One region of the Bradyrhizobium sp. USDA 3397 genome, then DNA from elsewhere that is predicted to be linked to it. Evidence: predicted binding sites of a transcription regulator. Region 1 holds the regulator's gene; each other region holds the start of a gene.

Region 1 (7,577 bases):
ATCATCCCGACGATCCCTCGGCAGGCACGCGGAAGATCACGTTCGGCCGCGAGCTCTATATCGAGCAGGACGACTTCATGGAGAACCCGCCGAAGAAGTTCTTCCGCCTGTCGCCTGGCAACGAGGTGCGGCTGCGCTATGCCTATTTCGTCAAGTGCACCGGCGTGATTAAGAACGACAAGGGTGAGGTGGTGGAGCTGCGCTGCACCTATGATCCTGCGACCAAGGGCGGCAATGCGCCGGACGGCCGCAAGGTCAAGGCGACCATGCACTGGCTGCCGGCAGCGGCCTCCAAGCCGGCGGAGATCCGCATCTACAACCAGCTGTTCGCTAATCCGAGCCCGGATGCCTCAAACTTCGCGGCCGATCTCAACCCGAACTCGCTGGAGATCCTCGCCGATGCGCGGGTCGAGGCATCCGTTGCGGAGAGCAATTCGACCGAGCCGATGCAGTTCGAGCGTCAGGGCTATTTCGTGCGCGACAAGGACTCGACGCCCGGCAAGCCGGTGTTCTCGCGCACCATCGGCCTGCGCGACACGTTCGCGAAGGAAGTCGCCAAGGGTTGAGAAGGGCTGAGCAGGACATGAGCAGCGAAGCCGACGCCATCGTTTCCGCCATCATCGCGAAATGGTGCGCCGGCTTCGCGACGCTCGATGCAGCCGCGCTGTCGTCGCTCTATGCGAGGAACGCGTTCTTCTTCGGTTCGAACCCGAAGCTCTATCACGGCCGAGATGGCGTCGCCGACTATTTCAACGGCCTGCCGCGCTGGGGGAGGCCGAGCGCGACCTTCTCCGACGTGCACGCCGCGCAGGCCGGCCCTGATCTGATCAACATGGCCGCGACCATCACGTTCGATCTCGCGGGCGAGCGGGATGATCTCGTCGTCAAGATGAGCTGGGTCATCATCCGCGAGGACGGCGACTGGAAGATCGTCAATCACCACGCCTCGTCGCAGGCGCCGCTGATCTGAGCAGGACTCTCTTCACCAGTTTGTCATTCCGGGATGGCCCGAAGGGCCAGGCCCGGAATCCATAACCCCAGTTCGTGGTTATGGATTCCGGGCTCGCGCCAAGTGGCGCGCCCCGGAATGACGGAAGGATACGAACCGGAGTTCTCTCCGAGGGTTGAGGTGACTCCAAAGGGCACCATCATTTCATCGACAAGGGCGTTGTTGCCGATGTCGAAGGACACAAGGTGAGGCTGTCTGCCAAGGCGGACGTCGCCGTGACGATGAAAGAGGAAAAGTAAGCCGGTCCACGCCTGTTCCTGATCTGTACCGCTATTCGCGCAGCCGCACGGTCCGGTAGCCTCTGCAGCCGTCGCGTATCGTAAGGTGCAGGGGAATGGCGGAGCCGGGCCGGCCAGGACGGTCCCAGGGAGTTGCCGGGACGTGGCCGGTCGGCCGCGCCGCCCCGGCCGGCGGCTTGGCGCCAGCGGGCCTCGGCATCTGGCCGGCGATCGTCGACACGCTGCGCCAATGGGCGCGGGCCGAGGCCGGGCCTGGCCGGTTGTTGCCGTGGGTGCCGGTCGCCTTCGGCGGCGGCATCGCGCTTTATTTCGCCGCCGATCATGAGCCGGTGCTGTGGGTGGTTGCCGCCACAGCCATCGCGCTGATGCTCGGCGCGTTGCTGCTGCGGCGAAGTCGGCTGTTTGCGCCTGCTATCATGCTCGCGGCGGTCGCGGCTGGTTTTGCCGTGGCGACCTGGAAGACCGCGCGTATCGCGCACACCGTTTTGGCAAAACCGCTCTATTCGGTGTCGCTGTCGGGCTTCGTGGAAGCGCGCGACATCCGCGAGCGCACCGATCGCTTCGTGCTGCGCGTCAGCGCGATAGAGGCGCAGCGCAGCGACGTCAAGCTCGAGCGCGTCCGCCTCTCGGTGCGCAAGGGCACGGCGCCGGAGGTCGGCAGCTTCGTGCAATTGAAGGCGCGGCTGATGCCGCCGATCTCACCGGTGCGCCCCGGCAGCTACGATTTCTCGCGCGACATGTTCTTCCAGGGCATCGGCGCCTCCGGCTTCGTGATGGGCGCGATCACGGCGTCCTCGCCGCCGGATGGCGGCGGCCTGCGGCTGCGCTATGCCGCCTTCATGCAGGGCCTGCGCGACGCGATCGATGCGCGCATCCGCGCAACGCTCGAAGGCGACAACCGCGCGATTGCGACGGCGCTGCTCACGGGGCGGCGCGATGCGATCACCGCGCCCGTGAACGATGCCATGTTCGTCTCGGGACTCGGCCATGTGCTGTCGATCTCCGGCTATCACATGGCGGTCGTCGCCGGCGTCGTCTTCTTCGCGGTGCGCGCGCTGCTGGCCTTGATCCCGGGGCTGGCGGCCGGCTTTGCCATCAAGAAGTGGTCGGCGGCGGCGGCGCTGGTCGCGGCCGCGTTTTACCTTCTGCTGTCGGGCGCGGAGGTCGCGACGCAAAGATCTTTCTTCATGACGGCGGTGGTGCTGATCGCCGTGATGGTCGACCGCCGCGCCATCACCTTCCGCACGCTGGCGGTGGCGGCGCTGATCGTGCTCGCGGTCGCGCCGGAGGCGTTGGTGCATCCGAGCTTCCAGATGTCGTTTGCGGCAACGCTCGGGCTGGTGGCGCTGGTGCAGATCGGCATGCCGAACCTGCTCGCCTCGCCCGATCATTCCGCAACGGCGCGGATCGCGTTGTGGGGCGGCCGCGAGATCGCGATGCTGTTCCTGGCCTCGCTGATCGCGGGGCTCGCGACCACGCCATACGCCGCCTTCCACTTCCATCGCGTGACGCCATACGGCGTGCTCGCCAATCTCGGCGCCATGCCGGTGGTCTCGGCGCTGGTGATGCCGGCCGGGCTGTTGGGGCTGCTCGCGGCGCCCTTCGGGCTCGACGGCGTGTTCTGGTGGTTGATGGGGATCGGCATCGAGTGGATGGTCCTGGTCGCGCGCTGGGTGGCGGCCCTGCCGGGCGCCGTCGGCCGCATTCCCGCCTTCGGGATCGCGCCGCTGATCGCGGCGAGCCTCGGGCTCATCGTGATGGGCCTGTTGCGCACGCCCTTGCGCTGGTCCGGCGCCCTGGTGCTGCTGGCAGCGATCCTCTGGGGACTGTCGGTACGGCAGCCGGATATCCTGATTGCCGGGGACGGCGCGAGCGTCGCGGTCCGGGGCGGGGATGGGCGCTTGCAGGTGATCCGCGCCAGCAAGGACAGCTTCCTGCTGAAGGAGTGGTTGGCTGCCGATGCCGATCCGCGCGATGCCGGTAACGCCTCGATGGCGAGCGGGGTGTCGTGTGACGAGTCCGGCTGCGTGGCGCCGCTCGCGGACGGACGACTGATCGCGTTGGCGACGCGCATCGACGCGCTGGCCGATGATTGCAGCCGCGCCGCGCTGGTGGTGACGGCGCGGCCCGCGCCGTCCGATTGCGCGGCGATGGTGGTCGATCGGGCGCGTCTTGCCGGTCAGGGCGCACTGGCTCTGACGCGAAGCGGAGAGGGTTTTTCGGTGCAGGCGGTGAGAGCGAGAGGGGCAAGCCGTCCCTGGCTGCCTGCCGGCGCCGGCGAGGGGGATTTCGACGGCAGCCTGGTGCCGAAGGCGGCCGTGCCCCGCAGCCGGGACGCAACGCCATCGGAGGCCGACTTGCAGGCCGACGATTGACGCGGATCACAAATACCAGGCCAGCACGGCGTCAAGCCTTCCGTTGCCGATGACCGGCAGGGCCACCATTCGGCTCAGCCCGGCTGCGCAGGCTTCGGAGCCGGCTATCGAGCCGTCACGGGTGAGATCGTCGTTGAGCGCGGGCATGCCGGCGGCCCAGGCGCCGCCGATGCTGCCTTCGCCCCTGGCGATGGACTGCGCCGCATAGCGTGCGGCGAGGTCGGTCTGTGCGCTGCAATCGCCGGCGCGAAAGACCAGCGCCGAACGGTCCTCGTTCGGGACCCAGATCTCGAAGCGTCGTGCAATCGGCGTTGCCTGCGCGGACAGGAATGTCAGAACCCAGGTCTGGTCGGTACCGGTTCCGTAGGGCACGCCGACGCCGAGATTGATCCCGACCTTGGCGGCGTCCTCCCAGCGCAAGAAGCTCTTGGCGTCGTGCAAGTCCTTGATGATCAGTGGCAGGCCCGCCTTCCAGGTGCGTCCGGGCAGGCCGAAGCCGCGCGGAAATCTGGTGTGGCGGGAGTTGAATTCGAACATGTCCGCGGTGCCGTAATAGCCATCGACGAGCCCCATCTCATGCGAGAGATCAGGATCGTTGTGCCAGAGTTCGATCGCGCCGACGTGCGCCTCGTCGTCGCCGCAGAACAGCACCAGCACGGCTTGCAGGAATTCGCCCGCGAACACCGGCACCGCCACGCCGCAGGTGAGGCCGGCCGCAGCGGCCTGATCGGTCCGCTTGAAATAGGAGTTGGCGAATTTCGTGAGGATGACGGGGTGGCCACAGGCCCAGGCCTTGCCTGGAAGTCCCTCGTCATATCCGAAGTGCAGCTCTTCGCTGACGGCCTTGAACGCGGACAGCCCTTCGTCGTAGAGGCCGCCGCCGAATTCCAGCCGCATGCGCGTCCGGTCGGGTACCCAGAGTTCAACGACGCGAATGAAGGTCTTCATCGAGCCTGTCCGCCGCCTCAAGCCACTGCAGCATCGGTCATTTGGCTGCGGAGCGAACGTTCAAAATTCAGGCAGGACGGCCCAAACTTCATGCGGCGACGAGGCGCGGCGGCGGGCTCGCCGATCGAATGTCCTGAAACAAAAACCCACCGGGCTCGCCGGCCTCGGCCGGCGACGGCAATTTCAATCCCGGGCTCGGCCTTTCGGCCGAAGGGCGTCAGCCGATCGGCAGGCGCGTGATCGTGGGCCGCGTGTCGGCGACGGTCTGCGGCTTGTGCTCGCGCTCGGGGGCCGGCTGCGTCACCGGCAATTGCAGCACGGTCGCGCGCTGGCCTTCGACGAGCTGCGTCACCAGCACATATTTGCCGTCGGGAAATTCGATCGCGTCATGATGGCGATCGGGAATGTGCGGGTCGATCTTGCCGAACTTGCCGACGCGAGAGTTCACGGTGCGCGTCCAGATCCAGCGGTTGTCGTAGCGGACGTCGTCGGCGAAAGCGAGCTCCGTTCCCGGCAGCAGACAGACCGCGACGGAGGGATCGGCTTCAGAAGCGAAGCCGCGCGTCGAGGTGCCGCGGAAGGTTGTCGTGACGATCGTCTCGCCGACTACGGCGGGGCGCGTCGCGACGGCATGCAAGCTGTAGTCACACATCGGGTGCTCCTCATGCTGGGATAGCGACCCGCGTCTCTTTCGAGGCGCAGGCCTCTATCAGAGTGGAAGCATACAACGCTCTGCTCGGTTATGGGCAAATCTGCGGCTCGCGTTCGCAGCACGCGATCACATTATCTTTCCCGGATTCGATAGGAACAAACCTCGCGTCCTTGCATTCGGCCGGAGCTATCAGCACTGCCGGCACAACTCTACCGGCGAAGCAGAAATGGCTGCGCGCCTGCGCGGGCGAATGTCGCGCGGGAAGATGGACCGGACAGCCGGCGCAGAACCAGAGAAACCGTCCAGCCGGAGCGGACAAGTATCCGCTCCGATCCTGGATCGCCGATGCCGATCGAAGCGCGCGCGGCGCTTGAGACTTCCGGTATCAGTACTTCCGGTAAAGCCCGATCAACTTGCCCTGGATCTTCACGCGGTTCGGCGGAAGAATGCGGACCTCGTAGGCGGCATTGGCGGGCTCGAGCGCGATCGAGGCGCCGCGGCGGCGGAAGCGCTTGAGCGTGGCCTCCTCGTCGTCGATCAATGCCACCACGATGTCGCCGGTATTTGCGGTCTCGTTGCGCTGGATCAGCGCCATGTCGCCGTCGAGGATGCCGGCCTCGACCATCGAATCGCCGCGCACTTCGAGCGCGTAGTGCTCGCCCGAGCCGAGCATGTCCGGCGGCACGCTGATGGTGTGGCTGCGGGTCTGCAGTGCCTCGATCGGCGTGCCGGCGGCGATGCGGCCCATCACGGGCACCGCGACCGGGCGCTCGCCCTCGTCCGCGGGCGGGCTGGAGCTCGCGCGCACCTTGCCGAGATTGCCCTCGATGACGCTCGGGGTGAAGCCGCGGCGATTGCCGGCGGCGGCCTGGAGCTCGGGCAGCTTGATCACCTCGATGGCACGGGCACGGTTGGGCAGGCGGCGAATGAAGCCGCGCTCCTCGAGCGCAGTGATCAGGCGATGGATGCCTGACTTCGAGCGCAGGTCGAGCGCATCCTTCATCTCGTCGAAGGACGGCGGCACGCCGCTTTCCTTCAGACGCTCGCTGATGAACCGCAGAAGCTCGTATTGTTTGCGCGTCAACATCTCGACCAAAGTCCCCCGGTTGATGTCGTTCGATTCCGAGACGATGAAGTCGGCAATAAGCCGCTACATCCTCGAAACAAATCATGAACGGACACTATATGTTCGATATGTGTTCCGCAACTGCTTAATTTATGGTGAACGCGGCCAAACTCGCGGAATGCGTGTGGCTGGGCGGCTCAGACGGGCAGCCGGAGCACCTCGCAAGGCGTCCCTGCCTCGGCCTTCGGCGCGAACGGTGCACGCACGAGAAGTACCTGTGCCGCAGCGAGATTCGCAAGCAGGGAGGAGTCCTGATGGCTGACGGGAAGGGCGACGCGCGTGCCGTCGTCGCGCACCTCCAGTCGCGCACGCAGATAATCCTCGCGCTGGTCGTTGGCGGCGAGATCGCGGCCCAGCACGGCGCGCTCGCGCTGATGATGAATCGCTGAACGGCCCGACAGGGCGCGAATCAAGGGCACCATGAACAGGAAGGCGCACACGTAGGACGACACGGGATTGCCGGGCAGGCCGATCACGCGCATCGCGCCTAGTCGACCGTGCATCATCGGCTTGCCGGGCCGAATCGCGATCTTCCAGAACGCCATCGCGATGCCTTCGCCCTTGAGCGCCTGCTGGACCAGGTCGTGGTCGCCGACCGACGCACCGCCGGTCGTGATCAGGATGTCGGCGCCGCTCTCGCGCGCGCTGCGGATGCCGGCGGACGTCGCCTCCAGCGTATCGGCGGCAATTCCGAGGTCGATGGTCTCGGCGCCCTCGCTGCGGGCGAGCGCATGCAGGGCATAGCCGTTGGAATAGACGATCTGGCCACGACCAGGCGTGGTGCCTGGCATCACGAGCTCGTCGCCGGTGGCGAGAACGGCAACCCTCGGGCGGCGGATGACGGCGAGATGCGGATGATTCATTCCGGCGGCAAGGGCGAGATCGCGCTCGGTGAGACGGATTCCCTTGCGCAGCAGCACGTCTCCTTCGCGGAAGTCGACGCCTGCAGGGCGGATGTGCCGGCCGAAAATGGCGGCTTCCTTGATCGTGACATGTTTGCCGTCGGCAGCCGTGTCCTCCTGGATCACGACGGCATCGGCGCCGTCGGGAACGACGCCGCCGGTGAAGATCCGCACGGCTTCGCCGGGGCCGACGCTTCCCGCGAACGGCCGGCCCGCCGCGACCTCACCGACGACGGTCAACCTCGAATCGTATGCCGCGTCCGCCGTGCGCACGGCATAGCCGTCCATCGCCGACATTGCCTCCGGCGGCTGCGTGCGCCGTGCCG
Region 2 (7,577 bases), 110 kb from region 1:
GCCGGCGATCTGGCGCACCAAAGTGGCGGTGATCGGGCGGACCATGGGAGAGGCCGGCAGGAAGACCGTATGCACCTCGGGAGCCATGGCCTCGTTCATGCCGGCGAGCTGCATCTCGTAGTCGAGGTCAGTGCCGTCGCGCAGGCCCCGAATCATGATGGTCGCGCCGTGCTTGCGCGCTGCGGTGACCGACAGATCGTCGAACGTCGTCGCCTCCAGCACGCAGCCGGCCTGCGCCGCGATCGGACCGCAGACGTCCTCGAGCATCTTGAGGCGCTCCTCGGTCGAGAACAGCGGTTTCTTGCCGGGATGCACCCCGATCGCGACCACGAGCCTGTCGCACAAGGAAACGCTGTGCCGGACCACGTCCAGATGGCCGTTGGTGATGGGGTCGAAGGAACCTGGGTAGAAGGCGATGCGCGGCATGGCCCCGTCCTACCGCGCCCGGCCCGGGCCGGCAAGCCGGGCAGGTTCCTTGCCCGTTTCCGGTCCAGCCCCTCCGAAAATGTCCCGTCGGGCGTCAGCGGCAGCCGGTTTGTTTCGCCCTCGGGGCGACCACGAAACAAAACGGAGCGGGAACGAAACCATTTCCCACATCGGCGAAGACGTCCGGAAACTGGCCATGGTTACTAATCCGGGCCAACGAACGACGGGCCGCGTACTGGGAGTAGGCGGCCGCATCACAGGGGACTGTCATGATCAAGACCATTTCAGCGATCGCTCTGTCTGCGTGTGTTGCCGCGGCCCTCACCCTCCTGCCCGGCTTTGCCCCGAAGGTTGAAGCCAGCGTGCCGCAGCCGCTGGCCAAGAGCGACCGGCTCGACATCCGCAGCATCGGCCGTGACTGCTCGCAGCAGGCCTGGCCGAACTTCGAAGCCTCCTGCCTGCGTAGCGCCGGCACTAAGGCCAATGTCCGCGAGGCACGCCTCGTGACCGCCAACCGCACGCCGTAATCGGGCTTGACGATTTCGCGTCAGCTAGGCGGTTCACAGCCCGGATCGAGCGCAGCGCAATTCGGGCTGCCTGGCTGAACGTTACTCCCCGTTGGCTCCGTTGCCGTTCTCGGCCTCTTCCGTGATGTGCTCGACTGACACCACGTGCTCGTCCTCGGCGGTGTCGAACACGATCACGCCTTGCGTCGAGCGGCCGGCGATGCGGATGCCTTCGACCGGGCAGCGGATCAGCTGACCCTTGTCGGTGACCAGCATGATTTGATCCGCCTCCTCCACGGGGAACGAGGCGACGAGATTGCCGTTGCGGTTGTTGACGCTCATGGCGACGATGCCTTTGCCGCCGCGGCCGGTGGTGCGGTACTCGTAGGACGAGGTCCGCTTGCCGTAGCCGTTGACGGAGACGGTCAGCACGACCTGCTCCTGCGCCGACATTTCGACATAGCGCTCCTGCGGGAGCTGGAAGCTGCCCGAGGTCTCCTCGGCCTCGGCATCGGCCGGTGCCTCTTCCGCGGCGGCTTCGCCCGCGACCGCGCGGCGCATCTTCAAATAGGCCGAGCGCTCGTCCGAGGTGGTGTCGACGTGGCGCAGGATCGCCAGCGAAATCACCTTGTCGCCTTCGCCGAGCGCGATGCCGCGCACGCCCATCGAGGTGCGCCCGGTGAACACGCGCACGTCGGTGACGGGGAAGCGGATGCACTGGCCGCCGGCAGCGGTCAGCAGCACGTCGTCGCGCTCGGTGCAGATCTGCACGTCGACGATCGCCTCGTTGTCGTCGAGCTTCATCGCGATGATGCCGGAGCGGCGGACGTCGACGAAGTCGGACAGCTTGTTGCGCCGGACGTTGCCGCCCGTGGTCGCGAACATCACGTCGAGCTGGCCCCAGGTCGATTCATCCTCCGGCAGCGGCATGATGGTGGTGATGCGCTCGCCCTGCTCCAGCGGCAGGATGTTGATCATGGCCTTGCCGCGCGCGTTCGGCGCGGCCATCGGCAGCCGCCAGACCTTTTCCTTGTAGACCTGGCCGCGCGAGGAGAAGAACAGCACCGGAGTATGGGTCGAGGCGACAAAGAGCCGGCTGACAAAATCCTCATCGCGGGTCTGCATGCCGGAGCGGCCCTTGCCGCCGCGGCGCTGCGCCCGGTAGGCCGACAGCGGCACGCGCTTGACGTAGCCGGCGTGCGAGACCGTGACGACCATGTCCTCGCGCTGGATCAGGTCCTCGTCCTCGACCTCGCCCTCCTGCTCCATGATCACGGTGCGGCGGGGCGTTGCGAACTCGGCCTTCACCTCGGCAAGCTCGGTCTTGATGATGTCCAGGATGCGCGCGCGTGAGCGCAGGATCGCGAGATAGTCGCCGATCTCCCCGGCGAGCTTCGACAGCTCGCCGCCAATCTCGTCGCGGCCGAGCGCGGTGAGACGTGCGAGACGCAATTCGAGGATCGCCCTCGCCTGCTCCAGCGACAGGCGGATCGTGCCGTCCTCGTTGATCCGGTGACGCGGGTCATCGATCAGCGTGATGATGTCCTCGACGTCGCGCGCGGGCCAATCGCGCGTCATCAGGGTATCACGGGCCGCCGCTGGTGTCGGCGAGGTGCGGATCACCTTGATGATCTCGTCGATGTTGGCGACCGCGATGGCGAGGCCGACCTGCTCATGGGCGCGCTCACGCGCCTTGCGCAGCTTGTACTTGGTGCGCCGGGTGACGACCTGCTCGCGGAAGCCGACGAAGATCGTCAACATATCCTTCAAGTTCATCGTCTGCGGACGCCCGGAATCGAGCGCAACTGCGTTGACGCCGAAGCTCGTCTGCAGCGGGGTGAACTTGTAGAGCTGGTTCAGTACCACGTCGGGCACGGCGTCGCGCTTGAGCTCGACGACGACGCGATAGCCATCGCGGTCGGACTCGTCGCGCAGGTCGGAGATGCCCTCGATCTTCTTTTCCTTGTAGAGTTCGGCGATGCGCTCGACCATCGTCGCCTTGTTCACCTGATACGGAATCTCGGTGATGACGATCGCCTCTCGATCCTTGCGAATGGTCTCGAACGTGACCTTGCCGCGCATGACGATGGAGCCGCGGCCGAGATGGTAGGCGCTGCGGATGCCCTGGCGTCCGAGGATGATGCCGCCAGTCGGGAAATCCGGGCCGGGAATGATGTTGATGAGCTCGTCGATGGTCAGCGAGGGATTGTCGATCAGCGCAATACAGGCGTCGATCACCTCGCCGAGATTGTGCGGCGGGATGTTGGTCGCCATGCCGACGGCAATGCCGCCGGCGCCGTTGACCAGCAGGTTCGGGAACCGCGCTGGCAGGACCACCGGCTCCTTCTCGGAACCGTCGTAATTGTCCTGGAAGTCGACGGTGTCGCTGTCGATGTCCTCGAGCAGCTTCAGCGCGATCTTGGTCAGGCGGGACTCGGTGTAGCGCATGGCCGCCGCCGGATCGCCATCGACCGAGCCGAAATTGCCCTGCCCGTCCACCAGCAACTCGCGCATCGAGAAGTCCTGCGCCATGCGCACCAGCGCGTCATAGATCGCCTGGTCGCCATGAGGGTGGTATTTACCCATGACGTCACCGACGATACCGGCGGACTTCTTGTGCTTCTTGTCGGGCGTGAAGCCCTGCTCGTTCATCGAGAACAGGATGCGCCGATGCACCGGCTTCAGGCCATCGCGCGCATCGGGCAGCGCGCGCGATACGATCACGCTCATGGCGTAATCGAGGTAGGACTTCTTCATCTCGTCGAGGATGGAGACGGGGCGAATGTCCGAGGGTTGCGCCGGCTGGTCGCCGGGCTTGTTATCGTCGTCAGCCAAGGGGAAATCCGGTGAGGTTTTATCTGGGAATCATATAGCGCATCGAGGGTTGGATAACCACCCTGACAGGGCCGCCGGAGGCGCTTTTTCCCTTCGTTTTTTCATGCACTTACCGGGGTGACGAGAGGTCATTTCCGGACAGCCCTCGGACGTCGGCAACCCCTGCGCCGGAGAGTGGATTTCGGCCACGGCTCAAGGCCCGAAAACCACTGTATGCATGAGCCGGCCGGGCATGAGGGTGAACAGCCCGGCAATGACGAGTGCGCCGAAGAAGATCGAGGCCATCGTGATCTTGTGGCGGCGAACATTGTGAGCTCTTGCAGCCGTCACGCCCAATACGAGCATCGCCAACGCGAAGATCGAGAGCAGATGGATCGGGCTCCATTGACCGACCAGACGGATTTCGTGAATCCAGAACGAGGTGAGCGCCACGACGAGCATCAGCACCACCCAGACCCAGCCCAGAGCCCGGTGCGGAAGGGTGCCCTTGGGGGCGATGAGCTGAACAATTCCGAGGACGAATGCAGCCATCGCGGCAAAGGCATGCAGCGGGATCGCCGGAGCAGCAGCAAGAAGCGGTCCAAGACTCATGCAGCAGTCCCCGATCGGCAGCGGCTCGCCGTCTGACGCACAACATGAGGCAAGCTTAGAAAATCAAGCTTTGCCCGTTGATTGACGAGAAATCCAAGCGCGGCACGCGAGCACACCGATGCAAAGGACGAGCGCCCGCTATTTGACCTCAGAACGGGATATCGTCGTCCATGTCGCTGTTGCGGCCGCCGCCGGCGGCAACGGGACGGCGCGGCGCGCTGCTGACGGGTCCGGAGGAGCCGAAGTCGCCGCCCGGCTCGTCGCCGAAGCTGCCACCTCCGCCGCCGCCACCGCGGCCGTCCAGCATCGTCAGCGTCGAGTTGAAGCCCTGCAGCACGACCTCGGTCGAATATTTCTCGACGCCGCTCTGGTCGGTGTACTTGCGGGTCTGGAGCGCGCCTTCGATGTAAACCTTTGCGCCCTTCTTCAGATACTGTTCGACGATCTTGCAAAGCGGCTCAGAGAAGATCACGACGCGATGCCACTCGGTCTTCTCCTTGCGCTCGCCCGTGTTCTTGTCGCGCCAGGTCTCCGAGGTCGCGATGCTCAAATTCGCGATCGGCCGCCCGTCCTGGGTGCGGCGGATTTCGGGATCCTTGCCGAGATTTCCAACCAGAATGACCTTGTTGACGCTTCCCGCCATCGCCGCTCTCCACTCCGAATGCCACTGAATTTCAAAAGGGCGAATCCGCTGCCCGCGTTCCTCTGCGCCCGCTAGGGCGACCCTATACGCTTGCGGGCACCGATCAGCCTGCCACCCCCGGGGTTATCCCCATATATAGCATCCCCTTCCGTTTTGTTCCAGATTTGTTCTTCATCGCAATAGGACAGCCATTCTGGCCCATTGCCAAAATAATGAGCAGCGCTCCGATGGAACCTTCTTGGGTTCCCCTGAACGAGAAAAACCGCTTAACATTCATTAAGTTGTTCCATTCACTTGAGTGGCGAGTGTGGCATTCCGGAGACGGACTCTGCCCCATTCTTAGGCTACATTCGCGTTGGAATTGATTCATATGGGCGTCGCGCCTGATCAGCCGCTTCGGGGAGTTTCAAGAAGCGGACGAAACTGGGGAGACTGTAATGAACAAGGTTCTGTTTGGTGCAATCGGTGCAATGGCGTTGGGGCTGTCGGGGCCGGCAAGTGCAGCGGATCTTGCTGCGCGTCCCTACACAAAGGCTCCGGCCCCTGTCGCTACCGTTTACGACTGGAGCGGCTTCTACATCGGTATCAACGGCGGCGGCGGCACGAGCCGTAAGTGCTGGGATTTCGTCGACACCACGGGCCTCGTCACCGGCGCCGCCGGCACCCTCGTCGGTGAAGGATGTCACAACGCGACCGGAGGCACGGTCGGTGGCCAGGTCGGCTACCGCTGGCAGTCCGCTAATTGGGTGTTCGGCGTCGAAGGCCAGGGCAACTGGGCCGACTTCTCCGGCGACAATGTCAGCCTCGTCTTCCCGGGCTCCGCGCTCGTCACCGGCAGCCGCAACCGGTCTCAGATCGATGCCTTCGGCCTGATCACCGGCCAGGTCGGCTATGCCTGGAACAATATCCTGGTCTACGTCAAGGGCGGCGCCGCCGTCGTCAGCGACGAGTTCGACGTCTACGCGGCGCCAGGCACGCCCGGTGCGGGCACCCTGCTCGCCTCGGCCGATCACACCCGCTGGGGCGGCACCGTCGGCGCGGGCGTCGAGTTCGGATTCGCACCGAACTGGACGCTCGGATTCGAGTACAACCACCTCTTCCTGGGCCACCAGACCCGGGACTTCACGACGCCAGGCGGTGCCTTCTTCGGATCCGATCGCATATATCAGGACGTCGACATGGGTTTGGTCCGGCTGAATTATCGCTTCGGCGGCCCGCTGGTCGCGAGGTACTGATTCCCTCTGATTTCGTGAGCGATGGAAGGGCCGGCCCCAGCGCCGGCCCTTCTTTTTTGCGCACGACGGCTGGACGTCAATAAGTCAGCAACCATCACCTTTTCGGCTGTTGTGGCTTTTCGGAGACACAACTTGCGGCTTTGGTGGTGTAAAGACGGCGCCAGTTGGGCCGTTGAGTCCGCTGCCCTTCCGTGAGGGAAGGCAACAACAGAAACTGGGACTGGGATTAAGTTGAAAATGAAAAAGGTTTTGTTGGCTTCGGCCTGTTTGTTCGCTCTCGCGGCCCCCGCTTCGGCTGCTGATCTGGCAGCCCGCCCCTACACCAAGGCGCCCGCGCCTGTGGCCTCGGTCTACAACTGGACCGGCTTCTATCTCGGTATCGTCGGCGGCGGCGCCTGGGAAAACAGCTCCGATGATCCGCGCATGCAGGGCGGTTTCGTCGGCGGCACCGTTGGCTACAACTGGCAGACCTCCAACGTCGTGTTCGGCATCGAAGCTGATGGCGCGTGGGCTGACGTAAACGCCTCAGCGACCGGTCTTGTTGATTTTGGTGGCGCCCTCGTTCCCACGACGGTCAGTTCGCGTATCGACGCGCTCGGCACCGTGCGTGGTCGCATCGGCTGGCTCGCTTCCCCGAGCGTCCTGCTGTACGCCACGGGTGGTTACGCCTGGATCAACAACAAGATCAGCGTCAGCGCGCCCCCTGTTCTGAGCCTCTCGGAGAGCCAGTTCCATTCGGGCTGGACGGTCGGCGCGGGCGTCGAGGCGATGTTTGCTCCGAACTGGTCGGTCAAGGGCGAGTACCTCTATCGCAGCCTGGGCGGCGAGACCTACTTCTCGGGCGTCTTCCCGGTCAACACCGGCACTCTCGACCTCCACACCGTGCAGGTCGGCGTGAACTACCACTTCGGCGGCCCGGTCGTCGCCAAGTACTGAGCTTCGTCTCTGACGCATCATCGTCACGAAAGGCCGGCCTCGCGCCGGCCTTTTTGTTTGTTGCGGCCGCCCGTTCGCTCGCGTTTTCGAAGGGGTGTGGCCGCTGGGTGACACAACCTTTGGCTTAAATGGTGTAAAAGCAATGACGTTGCTTGAGTCATAAGGTCCGCTGCTCTTCCGCTCTCCGGAAGACCGGAATGAGAAATGGAAGTGGGGAATGGATATGAAGAAGCTTTTGCTGGCTTCGGCCAGCTTGTTCGCACTCAGCGCGTTGTCACCGGCCTCGGCGGCCGATTTGGCGGCCCGCCCCTACACCAAGGCTCCGGTGGCGCCGATCGCGGTGTACAACTGGAGCGGCTTCTACCTCGGCGCCAACGCCGGCGGTGGCTGGAGCCGCAACTGTTG
Region 3 (7,577 bases), 1.7 Mb from region 1:
GTGCGCACCAACCTCGGAGCCCTTCTCCACCACGACGACGTTGAGCTCGGCGTTGAGCTGCTTGAGCCGGATCGCGGCCGACAGACCCGACGGGCCGGCGCCGACGATGACGACGTCGAATTCCATGGATTCGCGCGGGGGAAGTTCTTCGGTGCTCATCTGATCTCAGCCCTTGAGACGGTCCTTGGTCGTTTGCGCCCTCTTGTTTCCGATTTTTCCGGGTAGGACAACCTCGGAATCGCGTTCCGCCGGGATGCAAGGCCGTCCAAGGTGATATAAAAGTCAGACTTTCCCATGATCCCCGAACCCGCACCCACCGTCCGAGAGCTGCTCGCCTTCTATCTGGAGGCCGGTGTCGACTGCGCGCTTGCGGAGGAACCGATAGACCGCCTCGCGGAAATCGATGCGCCGCCACCCAGCCCGCGCGCGGCCCCGCCAGCCGAAGCGCCGCGGCCGGTCGCCGCGCCCGCGGTCATGCGCGGCGAAGCCGCGCCTGCACCGGACGTCGCCATCGCCTCGGCACGCGAAGCCGCACGCACCGCGCCGACCCTGGAGGCGCTGCGCGAGCTGATGCAGAATTTCGAGGGCTGCGCGTTGAAGCACACCGCGACGCGGCTGGTGTTTGCCGACGGAAACCCGCAGGCGCGCATCATGTTCGTCGGCGAGGCGCCGGGCCGCGACGAGGACATCGAGGGACTGCCTTTCGTCGGGCGCAGCGGCAAGCTGCTCGATCTGATGATCGGAGCCATCGGCCTCAACCGCACCACCGCCTACATCGCCAACGTCATTCCCTGGCGGCCGCCCGGCAACCGCACGCCGACGCCGCAGGAGACGCAAATCTGCCTGCCCTTCATCCAGCGCCAGATCGAGCTGGTGAACCCCGACGTGCTGGTGACGCTCGGCAATCCCTCGACGCAGACGCTGCTGTCGACGCGCGAAGGCATCATGCGCACGCGCGGGCGCTGGTTCGACTACGACACCGGCCAGCGGCTGATCCGCGCGCTGCCGACGTTTCACCCGGCCTACCTCTTACGCTCGCCGGCCTACAAGCGGCTGGCCTGGCAGGATCTGCGGGCGATCGCGAAGGTGCTGGCGGGTTAGCGAGCTCTCGTGTCCCGGACGCGGTGCGGCACCCAGTGACGCTCCGCAGAGCCGGGACCCAGAAACGCAAGATAGTACGATGCGGCGAGATGGGCCCCGGCTCTGCGGCGCACCGCCGAAGAGGCGCTGCGCCGCGTCCGGGGCACGAGACCTACGTCCCCTTCGGCCGCACGATGGCCCAGCCGATTCGCAACAGCTGCTGCCGGCCGGTCACCAGCCATTCAAAGGCGCGCGGCACTTCCGGCACGATGCCGGGAAAGCGCTTGACGATCTCGGGCGGCGGCGTGCCGGCGGTATCGGAGGCGCGCCAGACCACGACGCCGCCGGTCTCGCTGAACTTGGTCTGGCTCATCCACGGCGTCCGCGCGGGGGCGGCGTCGATGAACAGGTGCGGCCGGCCGGAATGAAGCGCGATCAGGCTGGCGAGCTGGGTCTCGCCGGCGACGGCGCGCAGGCGATGGTTGGTGCGGCGGGCGAAGCTCTCGTCGAAGAAGTCCGAGATCGCGCGCGCCGGCATCGAGGTCGCAATTTCGCTAGTGCCCGTCCAAGGCAGGAACAGGACGGCGAGCACCACGCCGGCGGCGGGCGCGGCGACGGCGGCGGCCCAGACCACGCGCAGCATGCGCGCGCGGCGCATCGCGATGAGATCGCCGGCCGCGACGACCACGGCAAGCCCCGACATGATCAGCACGACACCGGGGCCGCCGACGACGGATTCGAGCCCGAGCAGGCCGGAGATCAGCACTGCGCCGAGCGGCAGAGCGAACGCGAAGAAATAGACGAAGTTGCGCGCGAGCGGCTCGACCGGCGGGCGGTAGATGATCGGTGGCTCCTCGCCCTTGCCGGCGAACATTCCGGTGTTGAGAAAGGTCAGCGCCGGGATCGCAGCTGCCCCCAGCACGAGGCCACCGAGCAGCCAGGCCGCATGCAGCGCGCGGGCGTTGAGCTCGGCGACTTGCGGCAAGGCCGGCAGCGTCAGCGTCTCGGCACGCATCAGAAAGACCGCATAGGGCAGCGCCAGCACGGCGACGACGATCAGCGCGAACAGCGGATCGAGTCCGCGCAGCGTCCGGCGGCCGCCGGCGGTCGAAACCGCGAAGACGACGATCAGCAGCAGCAGGAAGACCGCGGCGGGCGTCGTCAGCAGCAGGAGGCCGGCTTCGATCGACCAGGCGAACCAGGCATTGCCTCGGCGCTGGCCGATGATCTGCCAGGAGTGCAGCAGCAAGAGCGCCCAGAGCGGCCGTGCGAGGATCAGCGGACCGAAGTCCAGCGCGGACGAGGAGAAGGCCAGCACCGTCATGGTGAGCAGCACGGCAAGCACGGCCTGCTGCGAGCCGACCACGGCACGGGAGAGATGATAGAGCGCGATGAAGGTCGCGATCTCGCAGAGCTGGGCGAGCACATAGACGCCGAGCATGTGGCCGCCGGCGGCGCGATAGGCGATGTCGGCAAGCCAGACCGCAAGCGGCGGGCCGAGATCGGTGCCGACCTGGTATTCCCTGCCGAAGGCCAGAAGGGTCGCGAGAGTGCCGGGCGGGCTGCGGTAGAACACCAGCGCCACGAACAGCCACATCGCGGCCTGCAGCAGCACCGCAATCCAAACGATCAGCCGCGGCCGGGCGCGAATGAGCTCGATGACCAGGGAGGTAAACCGCATGCAACGTCCGAAGGTGCAGCCAACCCGTCCAGCCGGCCCTATTCGCTCACGTCTGTTTTGATAAAGGGCGCTGTGCGTCGTGGCAACTTCGGTCTGCTCCCTCTCCCCGTTCTTACGGGGAGAGGGCCGGGGTGAGGGGCTGCATCCGCGAACACGGCAACAGTTGGACTCGCGGAGAGTCCCCCTCACCCGGAATGCATCTGCGATGCATTCCGGCCTCTCCCCGCAGGCGGGGAGAGACGAAGGAGCGCTGCCGAAAGAGAAATCCTAGAGGCCGGCGGAAGCGTCGATCTCGACGCTCGCCTCCACCTGCACCTCGACCTCGGTCACCGAGAACAGGTCCTGCACCGGCTCGACGGTCCAGGGCATGTGCTTGGCGCGGGCGGCGGCGACGGGGGCGAAGAAGCTGCGGTGGTGGATGGAGGGGCCGAGGCGATCGAGCGCGTCGAGATGCTCGGGGACGGCGTAGCCCTTGTGCTGCTCGAAGCCGTAGCCCGGGCAGTCCTGCGCCAGTGCGCACATCAACCGATCCCGGGTGACCTTGGCGACGATGGAGGCCGCCGCGATCGAGAGCACGATGCCGTCGCCGCCGATCACGGCCTCGCAGTCGCATGCGGTGTCGAGCCGGTCGCGGCCGTCGACGAAGACGTGCCTGGGCGCCTCGGGCAGGGCCACCACGGCGCGCTTCAGCGCCCACAGCGAGGCACGCAGGATGTTGTCGCGGTCGATTCGCGCCGGCGAGGCGACGGCGACCGAGACCTGCGCGGTGGCGCAGATCTTGTCGAACAGCTTTTCGCGCTCCTCGGCGGTCAGGCGCTTGGAATCGTCGATGCCGCGGGGAATCCGGTCGGGATCGAGAATCACGGCCCCCGCCCACCACAGGGCCGGCTAGCGGGCCGCGGCCCGCCTCGTCGCAGCCCGCGACCGGCCAGACGCCGCGCTTGATCAGCGCGCGCTCGCGGCGGAAGCTCGGGGGAGCAACGGCGATGATGCCCTTCTTGCCCGCAGGAACCTTCGCCGCATCGGCCGCAGAGATCTTTGCCGCCTTGGCGGGCACAGCCTTCTGCGCGGCCTTTTTCTTTGGCGCGGCTTTGGCTGGGGTCTTGGCGGAGGGGTCCCGAATCATGGCTGGGATCGTGCGCACGCAGCTTCGCCGACGCAACCGGGAACCCAGGATATTCCCGTTATTCAGGCCGCCCGCCCTACTCCGCCAGATGCACCCGCCGGTCCTCGCCCACCTTGATACCGGGCGCGACCACGACTTCCCAGACATGTGCATCGGGATCGGCAAAATAGCCGCAATAGCCGCCGTAATCGGTCGCGTGCGCCGCCTTGAGCAAGGTGGCCCCCTTCTCCACGGCGAAGGCCAGCACCTCGTCGACCTCCTCGCGGGTCGCGCAATTCCAGGCGAGCGTCATGCCGCGAAAGGTCGTGGGCCTCGGCTGGTCCTCCAAGGACGCGTCCGCGGCGAGCCGATCCCAGTGATAAAGCGCGAGCACCGGACCGCCGGTGTCGTAGAACGCAACCGCCTCGCCGGTCTCCTTCAGCCGGCGCGAGAAACCGAGCGCTTCGTAGAAGGCGATGCTGGCGCGGATGTCGTTCACACCGAGCGTGATGACGGTCAGCCGCGGCACCGGCACGGCGAGTTCCTTAAGCATGCGACACCTCTTGCACGTGTCCGCTCAAAACAGGCTGAGCTGATCGCCGTTCCGCTTCGGCCGCGCAAAGTGATCAATGGTCAGCTTTGAGCGCCGCTTGTTGAGGCCGAGCCGCTGGCAGGCGATCTCGAAACGGCGGCCGATGGTCCAGGCCATCGGTCCGGTGCCCTTCATCCGCTCGCCCCATTTGGCGTCGTAGTCGCGCCCGCCGCGCATGTCGCGGATCAGGGTAAAGACGTGGCGATAGCGGTCCGGATAGTTCGCCATCAGCCATTCGCGGAAGAGATCGCGCACCTCCAGCGGCAGCCGCAGCAGCACATAGGCGGCTTCCTTGACGCCGGCATGGGCGGCGGCGTCGAGGATGCGCTCGATCTCAGAATCGTTCAGCGCGGGGATCACGGGCGCGACCATCACCGTGGTGGGAATGCCGGCCTCCGAGAGCTGCTTCAGCGCCTCCAGCCGCTTCGGCGGCGTCGAGGCCCGCGGCTCCATGGTGCGCGCCAGCTTCGGATCGAGCGAGGTGACCGAGATCGCGACCTTGGCGAGGTTGCGCTTGGCCATCCGCTGGAGAATGTCGATGTCGCGCAGCACCAGCGCCGATTTGGTGACGATGCCGACGGGATGCGAGGTGCGCTCCAGCACTTCCAAAATGCCGCGCATGATTTTGCGCTCGCGCTCGATCGGCTGGTAGGGATCGGTGTTGGTGCCGATCGCGATCATTCGCGGCTCGTAGCCGGGAGCCGCAAGCTCCTTCTCGAGCAGCGAAGGCGCCTCGGGCTTCACGAACAGTTTTGACTCGAAGTCGAGCCCCGGCGACAGGCCGAGATAGGCGTGGGTCGGCCGCGCGAAGCAATAGACGCAGCCGTGCTCGCAGCCGCGATACGGATTGATCGAGCGGTCGAAACCGATGTCGGGGGAATCGTTGCGAGTGATCACCTTGCGCGAGGTGTCGATGGCGACACTCGTCTTGAACGGCGGCAGCTCGTCCAGGCTCTGCCAGCCGTCATCGAAAGCGACGCGCGCCTCAGCCTCGTAGCGGCCGCTGGCATTGGATTGTGCGCCCCGCCCTCGCCTTCGCGCGCGGTCGATGGCGACGCCAAGCTCGGGGAAATCTGAAGGCGCACCCGCCGGCTCGGAGGGCGCCGTGACCGGCGGGTGCTTGAGAGCATGAGAGGATGCTGGACTCATGCAGCCAAGATAGCACGGCGCGGGAACAAATCAAGAACGCAAACCAAAAACGTGAAAACAACCCCATGCACAGTAGAGCTGCCCAACCTTCGCGCGCCCGCCTTTGACCTCACGCAACACGGCCGTCACGACCATCCCGTCTCATGCCCGACGGATCGATCGCCCTGGAACCGGGTTGGTGACGATCGCGAAGTGAAGGTCGGCAGGAACATGACAATCCAAAAAAAAACGGCCGAAGCGAGCAGCGACCTCGATCTGCTCGATCGCTATTGGCGCGCCGCCAACTACCTCTCGGTCGGGCAAATCTACCTGCTCGACAATCCGCTGCTGCGCGAGCCGCTGCGGCCCGAGCACATCAAGCCGCGTCTGCTGGGTCATTGGGGCACGACGCCGGGCCTGAACTTCATCTACGCCCATCTCAACCGCGTCATCCGGGCGCTCGATGTCAGCGTGATCTATGTCTGCGGTCCCGGCCATGGCGGTCCGGGCATGGTCGCCAACACTTATCTCGAAGGCAGCTACAGCGAGATCTATCCCGATATTGCGCGCGACGCGGACGGATTGCGCAAGCTGTTTCGGCAGTTCTCCTTCCCCGGCGGCATCCCGAGCCACGCCGCGCCGGAAACGCCGGGCTCCATCCACGAAGGCGGCGAGCTCGGCTATGCGCTGGTGCACGCCTATGGCGCCGCATTCGACAACCCGGATTTGATCGTCGCCTGCGTGGTCGGCGACGGCGAGGCCGAGACCGGGCCGCTCGCTGCGTCCTGGCACTCCAACAAGTTCCTGAACCCCGCCCATGACGGCGCGGTGCTGCCGATCCTGCATCTCAACGGCTACAAGATCGCGGGCCCCACCGTGCTCGGACGGATGCAGGACGCCGAGATCCGGGACCTCTTCCGCGGGTTCGGCCACGAGCCGCTGTTCGTCACGGGCGACGATCCCAAATTGATGCACCAGGCCATGGCCGATGCGCTGGACGTCGCATTCGCCAGCATCCGCTCGATCCAGCAACATGCCCGCGACGGTCGCACAAGCGTCGAGCGGCCGCGCTGGCCGATGATCGTGCTGCGCAGCCCGAAGGGCTGGACCGGCCCGAAGGAGGTCGACGGCAAGAAGGTCGAGGGTTTTTGGCGCGCGCATCAGGTGCCAGTCGCAGGCTGCCGCGAGAACCCGGCGCATCTCAAGGTGCTCGAAGACTGGATGCGCAGCTACGAGCCGGAAAAGCTGTTCAATGGCAACGGCGCCCTCGTTGCCGAGCTTCAGGCGCTCGCGCCCGACGGCGTCAGGCGCATGGGCGCCAATCCGCATGCCAATGGCGGCGTGCTGAAGAAGGAGCTGAAGCTGCCCGACTTCCGCAGCTTCGCGATCGAGGTGCCGCAGCCCGGCGAGGTCGTGGCGGAAGCCACGCGCGAGCTCGGCAAATTCCTGCGCGACGTCATTCGCCTGAATGCGAAGGCGCGCAATTTCCGCATCATGGGCCCGGACGAGACGGCATCGAACCGGCTCGACGCCGTGTTCGAAGCCACCGAACGCGTCTGGATGGAGCCGACCGAGCCTTACGACGTGCACCTCGCCCAGGACGGCCGCGTCATGGAGGTGCTGAGCGAGCATCTCTGCCAGGGCTGGCTGGAGGGCTATCTGCTCACCGGCCGGCACGGCTTCTTCTCGTGCTACGAGGCCTTCATCCACATCGTGGATTCCATGTTCAACCAGCATGCCAAATGGCTGAAGGTGACGCGGGAGCTGCCGTGGCGGCGTCCGATCGCCTCGCTCAATTATCTGCTGACCTCGCATGTCTGGCGCCAGGACCATAACGGCTTCAGCCATCAGGACCCCGGTTTCGTCGATCTCGTCGCCAACAAGAAGGCCGACATCGTCCGCATCTACTTCCCGCCGGATGCCAATACGCTGCTGTGGATCGCCGACCATTGCCTGCGCACCTATAACCGCATCAACGTGATCGTCGCCGG
Region 4 (7,577 bases), 880 kb from region 1:
TCATGCCGCGCGCGGACAAAGCCATCGCAAGATCTGCCTGATCCCCTCCTCCGCCCACGGCACCAATCCGGCCTCGGCGGCGATGGTCGGCATGGACGTCGTGGTGGTCGCTTGCGAGAAGAACGGCGACGTCGACGTCAATGATCTTCGCGCCAAGGCGGAGAAGCATGCGAACAATCTCGCCGCGGTCATGATCACCTATCCCTCGACCCACGGCGTGTTCGAGGAGCACATCCGCGAGATCTGCGACATCGTGCACGGCCATGGCGGCCAGGTGTATCTGGACGGCGCCAACCTCAATGCGCAGGTTGGCCTCTCGAGGCCCGGCGATTACGGCGCGGACGTCAGCCATCTCAATCTGCACAAGACCTTCTGCATCCCGCATGGCGGCGGCGGCCCCGGCATGGGCCCGATCGGCGTCAAGGCGCATCTCGCGCCGTTCCTGCCGGGTCATCCGATGACGAATGCTGAAGCGCCGGTCGGCCCGGCCTCGGCCGCGCCGTTCGGGTCGGCTTCGATCCTCACCATCTCCTACATCTACATCCTGATGATGGGCGACGAAGGCCTGAAGCGCGCCACCGAGATCGCGATCCTCAACGCCAATTACATCGCAGCGCGTCTCGATCCGCACTTCCCGGTACTCTACAAGAACGCCAAAGGCCGCGTCGCGCATGAGTGCATCGTCGATCCCCGTCAACTGAAGACGACCAGCGGCGTCACCGTCGACGACATCGCAAAACGCCTGATCGATTACGGCTTCCACGCCCCGACCATGAGCTTCCCGGTGCCGGGCACGCTGATGATCGAGCCCGACCGAGTCCGAATCCAAGGCGGAGCTCGATCGCTTCTGCGACGCCATGATCGCGATCCGCAAGGAGATCGCAGAGGTCGAGGCCGGCCGCTTCAAGATCGAGGCCTCGCCCCTGCGCCACGCCCCGCACACCGTGCACGACATCGCCGACGACGATTGGAAGCGCGCCTACACCCGCACCGAGGGTTGCTTTCCCGCCGGCGTCTCGCGCACCGACAAATATTGGTCCCCGGTGGGCCGCGTCGACAACGTCTACGGCGACCGCAACCTCGTGTGCTCCTGCCCGCCGGTGAGCGATTACGCGGAAGCTGCGGAGTGAGGTTTCGTAGGGTGGGTTCGCGGGCGGCGGCGCGAAGCGCTGTCGCCTGCGTAACCCACCACGTCTGCTTTCACCGAGATGAACAGTGGCGGATTACGCCTTCGGTTACCCCACAACAGTGAATGTGTCTCTAGGGCGCAACCAACAACCGGCGTTCGTCATCCCAGCGCCAAAGCCGTTCGTTGGCGAGAAGGGTGCCGCCCCACCAGCGCCGAAGCGGATTATGGCGGCAGAAGTCCTCGTCTCCTGCGAGGATCGCCTTGCCGAGATCCGTGAGCGACAAGCGGGATTGCTTGTATCGTGCATGACGGAGGGCATCATCATGCATGTCGAGCGTGAACGGTCCCTCCTCCAGGCCGGATACGGCCGGCACCGGGCAGCGCGCAAGTCCATCGAGCAACGCCCCCACCTCCCAGTAGTCGAAGACGCGACGCTCGTTAGGCTTCTGATATCCCGGGAAGACGTCATAGGGCTGCACCCCACCCGGCGCGATTGATTCCAGCATCCGCATTTCCGTGGCGCCAAGGCCACTGGTCACGTTTGGAAGCTCTTCGAGCAGGGCGACGACGCAATGCTCGAGCTTCGGAAGCAGGCGCAAGTCCGTTTCGAGCAGGCCGAACCAGGCCTGTGGCGTCGGCGCACGATAAGCTCGCCACGCGCGACCCGCCAGGCCAACGTGATCTTGCGTGAGCCTGACCAGCGGCGGGTTCAGCTTCGCGAGGCCCTCGGGACCGAGACCGCTCACGGCGATGTCCAGCGGACGCATCACGAGTTTGGAGGCTGCCGCTCTATCGCTGCCGCAATGGTCGAGCAGCCAGAGCAAGATCAATTGCGCATTTGGCTCTGGCTCCATCCACAGTTCGACCGTGTCATACTCTAAGAACAGCTCGATCAGCCCGTGAGAGCCCGAGCCTTCGAGGCGCCAGAATGCATCGAGTTCCGCGGTGGACGGCAGCGATCCCCAAACAAGCCGGCGCTCGATCGCCATGACGAGGTCGGCGAGGCCCGCCCGCTGTATCGCGCCGGCGGCGGATGAATCTGTCGTCAAGATCAGCCGCTTCATCGCACCACCTGATCAACGCAACGCACAAACGAAACGGGCACCGAAGACGTCGGCAACTCAACGTCCTCAGTGCCCGCTCCTCGCGAAAAGCTCTTCGCGTTAAGGCTTACTCGTCCGCCGGCTCCTCGCCGTCGGCGTCGCGCTCCGGCGTGCCGGCGAGGATCTGCTCGGCGATCAGGCCGGAATTCTGCCGGATCGCGGTCTCGATCTTGGCGGTGATGTCGGGGTTGCCCTTCAGGAACGCCTTGGCATTCTCGCGGCCCTGGCCGAGGCGCTGGCTGTCATAGGAGAACCAGGCGCCGGACTTCTCGACGATGCCGGCCTTGACGCCGAGATCGAGGATCTCGCCCATCTTGGAGACGCCCTCGCCGTACATGATGTCGAACTCGACCTGCTTGAATGGCGGCGCCAGCTTGTTCTTGACCACCTTGACGCGCGTGGTGTTGCCGACCACCTCGTCGCGCTCCTTGATCGCACCGATGCGGCGGATGTCGAGGCGGACGGAAGCGTAGAATTTCAGCGCATTGCCGCCGGTGGTCGTTTCCGGCGAGCCGTACATCACACCGATCTTCATGCGGATCTGGTTGATGAAGATCACCATGGTGTTGGACTTGTTGATGGAGGCCGTCAGCTTGCGCAGCGCCTGGCTCATCAACCGCGCCTGAAGACCCGGCAGCGCATCGCCCATCTCACCCTCGAGCTCGGCCTTCGGCACCAGCGCCGCCACCGAATCGACCACGAGAACGTCGACCGCGCCCGAGCGCACCAGGGTGTCGCAGATCTCCAGCGCCTGCTCGCCGGTGTCGGGCTGCGAGATCAGGAGCTCGTCGATGTTGACGCCGAGCTTGCGGGCATAGACCGGATCGAGCGCGTGCTCGGCGTCGATGAAGGCGCAGATGCCGCCCTTCTTCTGCGCTTCCGCCACCGTATGCAGCGCCAGCGTGGTCTTGCCGGAGGATTCCGGCCCGTAGATCTCGACGATGCGTCCCTTGGGCAGACCGCCGATGCCGAGCGCGATATCGAGCCCGAGCGAGCCGGAGGACACCGCCTCGATGTCCATGGAGCGGTCGTTCTTGCCGAGCTTCATCACCGAGCCCTTGCCGAACTGCCGCTCGATCTGGGAGAGCGCGGCGGCCAGAGCTTTACTCTTGTCCATGGAGGATCCTTCGACGATACGCAGGGCAGTTGCGGACATTGGGTCGTGCTCCTTATGGCGAGGATTCGCGTGAGGGACAAACAGTTGCGAGGCAGCTCGGCGATAAAAGCAATGTACCTCATTTGTTCTCAGTTCGCAATATGTTCTTTTGCGGATTTTGTCTTTCTAACTGGACCAGGAGACAACGGAGCTGGTCGAACCTGCCATGCTGGATCGTCACGCCGTCCGCACTGAGTGCACAACTGAACAGACGCGGATCCATTTCTGGATCCTAATGCATCATCACCGCGCGGACCGTGGCCACTTCGGTGATGAGACCGCTGACCTCGCGCTCCCGCCTCCTGGCACGGAAAGAGCGCGCCATGTTGAAGCGACGACGTTTCAAGCAGCAACTGACCCTTCAGGACCGGCTGTCGGCATGGGTGAAGCAGCTCCGCGAGCAGGCGTCCAAGCTACCTCCGGGGCCGGAGCGGGACGCGCTGCTCAAGAAGGCGCGCCAGGCCGACGTTGCCAATCATCTGAACGATTGGGTCAAATCGCCAGGGCTGCAGCCGCCGAAATAGCCGGGCCTGCGCCGGGTTCCTCGAAGCGAACATGACCGGGATCAACGACGCGCGACTGGGCCGCCGTCATGTTTCCGTAATCCTACGGCACCGAACCTTTTGGCGGTCTCGGGCCTTCTGTGGGGATGGGACCGCAACTTTTGGGGACCTCTGATCATGACGAACAACGACACGCAGCACGATACGCTCAGGCGAAAGCCGCTGCTGGACGCGGCGCACGAGGAGATGGTGAAGTTCGAGCGCAAGGAAAACGAGTTCCGCAAGAAGGACCGCGAAGAGCGCGCCGCCGAGCTCCGTCTGCCGCTGAACGAGATCAAGGTTCATTAAGCACTGCCAGGACCGCCCTCCGGAGCGGGCCTGGCCCGCCCGCGATGCGGCACTCCGCTCCGGTCCTTGGCCGGAACCTCCGATCGGCATCGCCGGTCGGGGCGCCGCGACCGCAGATGCACCGGGTAGCTAAATACTACCAGCGAGCCATTGGCGAAGCGATGAAATCGCCAGGACCTACTGTGCATGGGGTTGTTTTGCCACTTTTGAGAGGCAAGGCGCGCCGGCACCGTCGATGGGACGGCCCGGCACGTCAATTCCGTCCGCAGCAGCGCGCCTGCTACAGCACCGCCAGCAGAACCAGGCCTATCACCAGCACGACGAAGCCAGCCGCCGTCGCGGCGGCGAATGACCGCTCTACGTTATCCATATGATGCCACCCCGTTTCCGGCGCGCCACGTTTCCCCCATGGCTGCGCCGAACGGATAAAATCTTGCCGACGGGTGTGTCCGCAGTGGTGCGGACGGATGTCGAAATTGGGACCGGTACGGGGCCAGTGTGCGGCCTTTCGCTCGCGCGCCTGCTTTCGCCAGCCAGCCGGCTATGGTTCGCCCGGCTACCGGCCGGCGCGGGGCTCCCGCTCCTCCTGGGTCAGGCGCAGCGAGAAGGCGCGGATCGCGGGCGCCGCCAGCAGCACGACCGGCAGCATCGCGGCCCATGCGATCAACCAGGACACCATCCAGTGCCGCACGAAGAGCATCGGGCTGCCTGCGGGAAAGCTGGCCACTCCCGCCGCGATCAGCGAGGTCAGCCCGGATTGGATGATGCCGAAGACGAAATGCGAGTAGCGGCGGGGAATGCCGAGCATGAAGCGCCCATGGTTGCTTGCCCGGGGATCACGCAAGCAAGGCACATGCCGTCGAGCGGATCCGGCGCTTCGATTGGAACCGCGCTGCGGGACCGCCGGATGCACCCCGGCCGGCTCCAGGAACTTTGTTCATGGTCGGAGAACCACGGAGGCCGCGGGCGACATTTTTCTTGCCTGCGGAATATTGCGACGACCAACATGTTTGCAGGCACAAGGGTGAATCGTGGGAGGTGACCATGAATCACAGGGGCGTCGAGTTCACCATCGCCAAGACGGCGATTCCCGGAATCTGGCAGTGGCAGTTCCGCATCGGCGACCGGATCAAGACCGGCAAGACCGAGACCAGGATCGATCTGCTGGCGATCCGGCGCGTGCAGCTGCGCATCGACCGCGAGCTGAAGGCGATCGGGCGAAAGACGGCCTGAACCGTTTCGCCTTCTGCGTCATAGCGCGCGTCAGTCGGCGCTGGGCAGCCGACGCATGGTGAACTCGATATCGCCGCCGGGCAATTCGCGCCAGGTCTCGACCTCGCTCATATAGCCGGCCTTGGGGTAGCGGGCGAAGAAGGCCTGCGCCCGCTCCCGCGCCGCCGCCCGCGGCAGCGTGAAGGTCTCGCGCAGATAGCCGTCGCCGGCGGACTGGCCGGACTTGCCGGCGGCCTTGCGCCGGCGCGCCATCCGCTCGGCGAGATCCTGCGGACGATCGGCCATGTCCTGCCTTCCTCTGCGCACTACGCTACGGACAATGTAGGGCGCCGGCCGGATCAAGAGGAGTCCTTCCGAGGAGCGTTGTGCCTCCCCGGAACGGATCAGTTGGCGGCCGTCCCGCTCTTGGTCTTCTTCGGCGCACTGGTTGCGGCCGACGCCTTCGGCGCCGCCGGCTGCTTCGGCTGTTCGGCGCGCATGCCGCCCCAGGGATCGCTGGACGGCTTGGAATCCGGAATCTTCTTCAGCGTTTCCTTGTAGGCCTTCTCACGCTCGGCCTCGATGGCCTTCTCCTCCGGCGACTTGCTCGGGGCATCCTGCATCAAATTGATGTTGGGCATTTGCGCGTAGGCAGGTCCCGCCAGCACGGCCAGCACCGCGGCCAAACGGAAAAGCTTCATCATCCACTCCTTAAGTCTTCCATGAGGCGCGGATCGCTGCGCGCCGTGTCATCCTCGTCAGCCCGGTCACGACCCGGTGGCCGCTAGTGCCGATCCGATCGGCATGATTTGGGCGCCTGCAGCCAATCGTCCCAGATCGGACCGCATTTGGTGCACCCGCTCAGCGCGAGACCGAGCAGGCCCATGCAAAAGACGAGGACACACCGACGCAACATCATCCACCCCTACCCAAGCGAGGCATCATATCGGGCCAAGTCAGGCATTTTCAAGCCGAGGCGGCCGGCGCGAGACCGGGTGACTTTGCCTCGGCGATGCGCACAATGCGGCGAAACATCCGGCAACACAGGAGAGCGCGACAGCAATGCAAATGCAGCCAGAAGCCGAGTTCGGCCCCGCCGACGCCAGTCGCATCCTCGGCGAGGTCTTTGCGCCCTGGGTCCAGGATCTCAACCTTGCGGTCGAGCGCATCGAGCATGTGCCGCCCGCAGACGTCCCCGATTGGCAGCCCGGCGCGCTGCTGCGCATGCCGTTTTCGGAGCGGCTGTGCCGCAATGGCGGCGTGGTCTGCGGCCAGGCCCTGATGGCGCTCGCCGATACCGCGATGGTGATCGCGATCCTCGCGGCCAATCGCGGCTACCGTCCCATGACCACGGTCGATCAGACCACGCATTTCATGCGCGCGATCGCCGCGTCCGACGTGCTGGCGGACGCGCGCGTGGTGCGGCTCGGGCGCACAATGAGCTTTGGCCGCGTCACGCTGCTCTCGGCCGCCGACGGCAAGCCGGCCGCGATGGTGTCGAGCGCGTTCGCAATGCTGCCGGGGTGAACGCGCCCTGAAAACAAGAGAGCCGCGCGAAGCGCAAGGCTTGGCCCGGCTCTCGATGGAAATCGTGTCGGGACAGCAAGCGCGATCGCGCTTGCCGTCATTGCGCCGGGAATGTCACTTGCCGAGGATCTCGTCGGCCGCAGTGACGACGCTGACGGTCGGATTCTTTCCGCAATAGGCGCCGAACTTCTTGGCATTCTCGATGAAGACGTCGGTGTCGATGATCGCGTTGTCCTCGTCGCCCTTGTACCAGCCCTCCATCCAGGTTAGCACGACGCCGATGTTGTCCTCGCCGCTCTCGAGGAACTGCTTGCAGGTCATGGTCGAGAGGTCCCACTTGACGGCGTGGGCGGGCATCGAGGCCAGCGAGAGCGCTGCGGCGAACAAAATCGAAAGCGAAGTCTTCATCAATATCTCCATCGGCGCGTCGCGCCATAAAGGAAAGGCACTTGTGTGGGCTCTTGGCTCTTTGGGCAGGTTCGTGGGAGCGGCTCGCCGCTCCAACGTCGTAAACAAAGTCTGAAACGCCGTGCAAGTAGCGCCAGTATTGAGTTTAGTTCAACGTAATTTCTCTGCACTACTTCCTACTCATCGGCAGG

Evidence for each region. The regulator LexA, encoded in region 1, represses DNA repair genes until DNA is damaged. The targets are predictions, from matches to a motif close to TGTTCNNNNTGTGTTCNG.
Region 2: ACVWYQ_RS05340 (single-stranded DNA-binding protein) is a predicted target of LexA. The motif match lies at 5,156-5,173, and genes of this name have one in related genera.
Region 3: ACVWYQ_RS13865 (PA0069 family radical SAM protein) is a predicted target of LexA. The motif match lies at 5,629-5,646, and genes of this name have one in related genera.
Region 4: recA (recombinase RecA) is a predicted target of LexA. The motif match lies at 3,480-3,497, and genes of this name have one in related genera.

What each region holds. Positions count from the first base shown of each region.
Region 1 is NZ_JBSSDS010000001.1:1,249,508-1,257,084, reverse strand. Features, by position in the region: gene ACVWYQ_RS05905 (glutamine--tRNA ligase/YqeY domain fusion protein) at 1-566, shown strand, start outside; gene ACVWYQ_RS05900 (nuclear transport factor 2 family protein) at 584-970, shown strand; partial or broken gene ACVWYQ_RS05895 (DUF2171 domain-containing protein) at 1,129-1,248, shown strand; gene ACVWYQ_RS05890 (ComEC/Rec2 family competence protein) at 1,344-3,623, shown strand; gene ACVWYQ_RS05885 (GAF domain-containing protein) at 3,630-4,571, opposite strand; gene ACVWYQ_RS05880 (hypothetical protein) at 4,789-5,223, opposite strand; gene lexA (transcriptional repressor LexA) at 5,609-6,310, opposite strand; gene ACVWYQ_RS05870 (molybdopterin molybdotransferase MoeA) at 6,487-7,577, opposite strand, start outside.
Region 2 is NZ_JBSSDS010000001.1:1,134,820-1,142,396, forward strand. Features, by position in the region: gene coaD (pantetheine-phosphate adenylyltransferase) at 1-426, opposite strand, end outside; gene ACVWYQ_RS05325 (hypothetical protein) at 696-953, shown strand; gene gyrA (DNA gyrase subunit A) at 1,035-3,767, opposite strand; gene ACVWYQ_RS05335 (DUF2306 domain-containing protein) at 3,960-4,358, opposite strand; gene ACVWYQ_RS05340 (single-stranded DNA-binding protein) at 4,507-5,001, opposite strand; gene ACVWYQ_RS05345 (outer membrane protein) at 5,439-6,236, shown strand; gene ACVWYQ_RS05350 (outer membrane protein) at 6,474-7,172, shown strand; gene ACVWYQ_RS05355 (outer membrane protein) at 7,396-7,577, shown strand, end outside.
Region 3 is NZ_JBSSDS010000001.1:2,917,895-2,925,471, forward strand. Features, by position in the region: gene ACVWYQ_RS13840 (electron transfer flavoprotein-ubiquinone oxidoreductase) at 1-159, opposite strand, end outside; gene ACVWYQ_RS13845 (uracil-DNA glycosylase) at 295-1,101, shown strand; gene ACVWYQ_RS13850 (glycosyltransferase family 39 protein) at 1,253-2,761, opposite strand; partial or broken gene ACVWYQ_RS13855 (ribonuclease HII) at 3,029-3,887, opposite strand; gene ACVWYQ_RS13860 (VOC family protein) at 3,964-4,419, opposite strand; gene ACVWYQ_RS13865 (PA0069 family radical SAM protein) at 4,444-5,607, opposite strand; gene ACVWYQ_RS13870 (phosphoketolase family protein) at 5,818-7,577, shown strand, end outside.
Region 4 is NZ_JBSSDS010000001.1:2,130,220-2,137,796, forward strand. Features, by position in the region: partial or broken gene gcvP (aminomethyl-transferring glycine dehydrogenase) at 1-1,130, shown strand, start outside; gene ACVWYQ_RS10145 (hypothetical protein) at 1,261-2,193, opposite strand; gene recA (recombinase RecA) at 2,300-3,388, opposite strand; gene ACVWYQ_RS10155 (hypothetical protein) at 3,712-3,912, shown strand; gene ACVWYQ_RS10160 (hypothetical protein) at 4,069-4,239, shown strand; gene ACVWYQ_RS10165 (DUF2798 domain-containing protein) at 4,796-5,047, opposite strand; gene ACVWYQ_RS10170 (hypothetical protein) at 5,284-5,472, shown strand; gene ACVWYQ_RS10175 (hypothetical protein) at 5,503-5,757, opposite strand; gene ACVWYQ_RS10180 (hypothetical protein) at 5,856-6,152, opposite strand; gene ACVWYQ_RS10185 (PaaI family thioesterase) at 6,514-6,978, shown strand; gene ACVWYQ_RS10190 (HdeA family protein) at 7,093-7,386, opposite strand.